2 linked regions of the Bosea vaviloviae genome follow. The protein of the gene in region 2 binds, or shares a complex with, the protein of the main gene of each other region. Links are inferred from orthologs where the notes say so. Each region holds a gene or a part of one and is shown on either strand. Other genes may lie near its edges.

Evidence for each region. The genes of interacting proteins can lie anywhere in the genome.
Region 1: the proteins of trxA (region 2) and trxB are in contact, whole or in part, in a crystal structure (PDB 1F6M), measured with the Escherichia coli proteins. The link is inferred for Bosea vaviloviae from one-to-one orthologs.

What each region holds. Positions count from the first base shown.
Region 1 is NZ_CP017147.1:5,697,058-5,699,804, forward strand. It holds trxB (thioredoxin-disulfide reductase), read left to right. Parts: upstream 1-764; coding sequence 765-1,730; downstream 1,731-2,747. Other genes in the region: BHK69_RS26265 (mitochondrial fission ELM1 family protein), read left to right, coding at 1-677; BHK69_RS26275 (LysR family transcriptional regulator), read left to right, coding at 1,873-2,747.
Region 2 is NZ_CP017147.1:1,061,189-1,063,941, reverse strand. It holds trxA (thioredoxin), read left to right. Parts: upstream 1-1,093; coding sequence 1,094-1,414; downstream 1,415-2,753. Other genes in the region: BHK69_RS05020 (transglycosylase domain-containing protein), read left to right, coding at 2,230-2,753; BHK69_RS05025 (DoxX family protein), read right to left, coding at 1,502-1,900; addA (double-strand break repair helicase AddA), read left to right, coding at 1-985. UniProt on the Escherichia coli protein: Participates in various redox reactions through the reversible oxidation of its active center dithiol to a disulfide and catalyzes dithiol-disulfide exchange reactions.

The sequences.
Region 1 (2,747 bases), 4.6 Mb from region 2 along the record:
CGCGCACAGGGACCAGCGCAGCAGACTTCATCTGGGTCGCCGAGCATGATCGTTTGCGCGGACGGAACGTGCTCGTCACCACGACCTCGCCGCACCGGCTCGCGCCGGAGCAACTAACGCAGGCCCGCGCGCACCCGCCCGCCGCGATCGCGGCGCTGCCCTCGCCACGCGCGGCAGTCATCGTCGGCGGCGACAGCCGGCACCATCGCTTCCGGCCCGAAGATATCGCGCGCTTCGTCGGCCTGCTCGACCTGCTCGCGCAATCCGGCGTGGCGCTGATGGGCTCGCGCTCACGGCGCACATCGGCAGCGCTCGACGCGGCGGTCGCAGAGGTCTTCGCCCGCCATAAGGGCTGGTGGTGGGACGGCACGGGCGAGAACCCTTACGTCGCATTGCTCGCCAATGCCGACGCGATCGTCACGACGGCGGATTCGACCAACATGATCGGCGAGGCGACCGCGACCGGCGTGCCGATCCTGGTCTTCGAACCGCATGGCGGTCACGGCAAGCTGGCGAAGTTCCTGGAGGCGCTGAAGCGGCAAGGCGCTGTGCATCACTTCGAGGGGCATCTTGCTGGAGCGCGCTATGAGCCGCTAGACTCGACGGCCGAGATTGCAGAGGCGGTCCGCCAGGGCTGGCTCAGGCATCGGGCAGACCTTGGACTTGCCGAATCCTGAGCCGGTGCGGCCTTGCACCGACCGATCGAGACCGTATCTGACTGAATGAAGTCGTGGCATCGGCCGCGCGAACAGGAATTTGAGACGATGGCCCATACCCATGCCCGCGTCATGATCGTCGGCTCCGGCCCCGCCGGCTACACCGCCGCGATCTATGCCGCCCGCGCCATGCTCGAGCCGGTGCTGATCTCCGGCATACAGGCCGGCGGCCAGCTGATGATCACCACCGATGTCGAGAACTATCCCGGCTTCGCCGATGTGATTCAGGGCCCCTGGCTGATGGAGCAGATGCGTGTCCAGGCCGAGCATATGGGCACCAAGATGGTCTCCGACCACATCTCGAAGGTCGACCTCTCCCAGCGGCCCTTCCGGCTCTGGGGCGATGGCGGCGAGACCTATTCCTGCGATGCGCTGATCGTCGCTACCGGCGCGCAGGCGAAATGGCTCGGCCTGCCCTCCGAGCAGAGCTTCCAGGGCTTCGGCGTCTCGGCTTGCGCCACCTGCGACGGCTTCTTCTTCCGCAATAAGGAGGTCGTTGTCGTCGGCGGCGGCAATACGGCAGTCGAGGAGGCGCTCTACCTCGCCAACCTTGCCAGCAAGGTCACGCTGGTCCACCGCCGCGATTCGCTACGCGCCGAGAAGGTGATGCAAGACCGGCTATTCAAGCACCCCAAGGTCGCGGTGGTCTGGGACAGCGAGATCGCCGAGATCTGCGGCGGCACGCAGCCGCCCAACGTCACGCATCTGCGCCTGCGCAACCTCAAGACCGGCGCGGAAAGCGAACTCAAGACCGACGGCGTCTTCATCGCGATCGGCCACAAGCCCGCAACCGAGCTTTTCGTCGGCCAGCTCGCCATGCGTGATTCGGGCTATCTCGACGTCGCCCCCGGCACCGCCCAGACCAATATCCCAGGCGTTTTCGCCGCCGGCGACGTCACCGACGAACATTACCGCCAGGCCGTGACGGCAGCGGGCCTCGGCTGCATGGCCGCGCTCGATGCCGAACGCTGGTTGCAGGCGAGCGAATTGGAGCAGCGCCAGGCGGCCGAGTGAGATCGCATCGCGATAGATCACCAATTGTGATGGATTTCGTCACCAGATTCAGTGCGAAAAAAGAACATCAATGTCACGCAGACATTGACCTGCAATGGTTTTGCCCCCCAACATGCACGAAACGCATAACGGGGGGACCGCGGTGGATTGGGACCGCATCAGGATTTTTTATACCGTCGCTGAATCCGGCAGTTTTACCAAGGCGGGAGACGTTCTGGGCCTGAGCCAATCTGCGGTTAGCCGCCAGATCGGCGCGCTGGAGCGCGAATTGCGTGCGCCCTTGTTCCATCGGCATACGCGCGGGCTGATCTTGACCGAGCAGGGCGAACTGCTCTGGCGCGCTGCGCGCGAGATGACGCAGCGCCTGGAGCGAACCCGCGCCCAGCTTTCGGAGACGCGCGAGCACCCCTCCGGCGAGCTCAAGGTCACCGCGACGCGCGGCCTCGGCGGGCACTGGCTGACGCCCCGCCTCGCCGAGTTCCTGGACCTCTACCCCGACATCAAGGTCGAGCTCATCCTCACCGACGAGGAACTCGATCTCTCGATGCGCGAGGCCGACATCGCGATCCGGCTGCGCCAGCCGCAACAGCCCGACCTGATCCAGCGCAAGCTCTTCACCGTGCATTTCCACGTCTACGGATCGCCGGCCTATGTGAAGCGCTTCGGCGAGCCAAAGACCTATGAGGAGCTGGACAACCACCGCATCCTCTCCTTCGGCGGCACCTCGCCATCCTACCTCACGGCGGTGCACTGGCTCGGTACTTTGGGCCGCGACCAGCGCAACCCGCGCCCGATCCACCTGACCGTGAACAACATCACCGCGATGAAGCGCGCAGTCGATTCGGGGGCCGGCATCGCCGTGCTGCCGGATTATCTGATCGAGACCGGCTCGCCCCTGATGCAGTTGCTGCGGGAGACCGAAATGCCGCAGCTCGAGAGCTATCTGGTCTATCCGGAAGAAATGAAGTCAGTCGCCCGCGTGCAGGTGTTCCGCGACTTCCTGATTCAGAAGGCGCA
Region 2 (2,753 bases):
GCAGCAGATGGTCGAGGAGCACCACCGCCTGCTTTACGTCGCGCTGACGCGGGCAGAGGACCGCCTGATCGTCTGCGGCGCGCAGCCCAAGGGTGAAGCCCCCGAGGGCAGCTGGTATGCGATGGTCGCAGCCGGGCTCGCCGGCTCCGAACAGGGCCTGCAGGACATAGCCGCGCCCGACGGCCAGGGCGTGATCCAGCGTTTCCGCGTTTCGGCGCCGCGCGCTGCCGAGCCCGCCAAAGCGCTGGACGCGCCTGGCGCGATCGAGATCCCCGCCTGGTTCGGCCGCCCGGCGCCGAGCGAGCACGAGCCCGCGCCGCCATTGAAGCCGTCGAGCGCGCTCTCCGCCGCCGACGGCACCGAACGGCCGGGCGACGGACCCTTCCTTGCCCAGGCCGCGAGCGCCGGCCGGTTGGCGCATCTGCTGCTGCAGATCCTGCCCGAAGTCGAAGCCGCACGGCGCGAGGCGGCAGCGCAGGCGCTGGCGGCGACGCGCGGCGGCGGCTTGCCGACAGAGCGGCGCGCGCGGATCGTCACGGCGGCGCTTGCCTTGCTGCGCGAACCCGCGCTGGCCGCGCTGTTCGCTGAAGGCTCGCTCGCCGAAGTGCCGGTCACCGGCGCGATCTCGCTGGTGGATGGTTCCCGGCGATTGGTGTCGGGCCAGATAGACCGGCTCGCGGTGACGCAGGATGAAGTCCTGATCGCCGATTTCAAGACCACGGCGCGGCCCCCCGCGAATGCGGCCGCGATCCCGCCCACGACCCTGGCGCAGCTTGCAGTCTATCGCGCGCTTGTCGGGGCGATCTATCCCGGCCGCCGCGTGCGGGCGCTGGCGATCTACACCGCGACGCTGACGACGCTCGAGCCGGACGGGCATGATCTCGACGCCGTCTTGGCGCAAATGGCAGACTTGGCGCAAATGGCAGACTTGGCGCAAATGGCAGACTTGGCGAAAATGGAAGACCTGGCGAAAATGGCAGGTTAGCCTTGCTTCAAGGGCCTGCGACCGTGCCTTGACCCGGGCCTTGCGCATTCATAGCTTCACGGCGAATGCAGCGCTGCTGCCAAACAGATTGTGAAAGGCGACCAAGCCATGGCGACGACCAAAGTGACCGATGCGAGCTTCGAGGCGGATGTCCTGAAGTCCTCCGAGCCGGTCGTGGTGGATTTCTGGGCGGAATGGTGCGGTCCCTGCCGCATGATCGGCCCGGCGCTTGAGGAAATCGCCGGCGAGATGAACGGCAAGGTCAAGATCGTGAAGATGAACGTCGATGAGAACCAGGCGATCCCCGCCCAGTTCGGCATCCGCTCGATTCCGACCCTGATGCTGTTCAAGGACGGCAAGCTGGCCTCGCAGAAGGTCGGCGCCGCCCCCAAGAGCGACCTGTCGCGCTGGATCGCCGGCTCCGTCTGAAGGCTACGCTCGATCCGACAAAAAGGAGCCCGCCTTCCCTGGGGAAGGCGGGCTTTTTCGTCTTCTGCGTGGTCGAGGCGGGCTCGATCAGGCCTTGCTGCGGTTATCGACGCTCCAGGCGCCGGCGCCGGCGACAACGAGATAGAGGAAGATGAAGCAGTAGAGGATCGCGGCGTCGCCGCCATTCGCGATCGGGTAGAGGCTCCGGGGCGCGTGGAACATCCAGTAGGCATAGGCCATCTCGCCCGCGAGGATGAAGGCGACGGGGCGGGTCAGGAAGCCGACCAGCAGCAGCAGGCCGCCAAAAGCCTCGAGAATCGCGCCGAACCAGAACAGCGTGAAGGCGGCCGGAAGGCCGCTGGCCGGCGCCACGGGGAAGCCGAAGAGCTTCTGCGTGCCATGGGCGATGAAGATCAGCGCCGTGACGATGCGCAGCAATCCGAGCATCTGGGGCGAATAGCGCTGGAGGGAGTTGAGGGCCTGCATGTATCTCTCTTTCTGTACAGCTTGCGATTTCGACATTGAATCTTCGTCGATCCGGAATTGTCGTCGACACTCGGAGAATCGATCGAGGCATCACCACCCGAAGGCTTAATTTGCGCTTGATAGGCAGATTGTCGCAGGTGACGCAATATTCTCCGCGCAGCGATACAGGCTTGCATGATTGCAACATCTTCACGTTCACGTGACGCTGCGACGCGCGCCCCTCTGCCCCAGGCTTAACCACCCCTTAAAAGCGCCATGTTTCACTCCTGTTTGACGCGAGGGCAGCTTTACCTTTTTGAGAATGTGCCGACAGGCTTGAACGGGGCGGAATGAACGACAGGACGAGACGGGGCGAACGGCGCGAGCCGTCATTCGAACGCGGCCGCGACGAAAGCCGCGACGATTTCGACATGCGTCTGTCCGACGACGATCGCCCTGGGCGCGGCAACCGCGCGCCCGCCCGTTATGACGAGCGGCGCGAAGCTCCGCGACGCGACAAGCGCAGCGGTGGCGGCAATGGCGGTGGCGGCCGGCGGCGCAAGCGCAAAGGCCGCTCGCTGCTCGGCGGCCTGTTCTACTGGACCATGGTGCTCGGCCTCTGGTGCGCCATCGGGCTGGGCGGGCTGATCGCCTATCACGCCGCGCAATTGCCGCCGATCAACCAGCTCACCGTGCCGAAGCGACCGCCCAATATCGCGATCCTCGCCGCCGACGGCACATTGCTCGCCAATCGCGGCGAGACCGGCGGGCGCACCATCACGATCGGCGAGGTGCCGCCCTATCTGCCCAAGGCCTTCGTGGCGATCGAGGACCGGCGCTTCTACGAGCATTTTGGCATCGATCCCATCGGCCT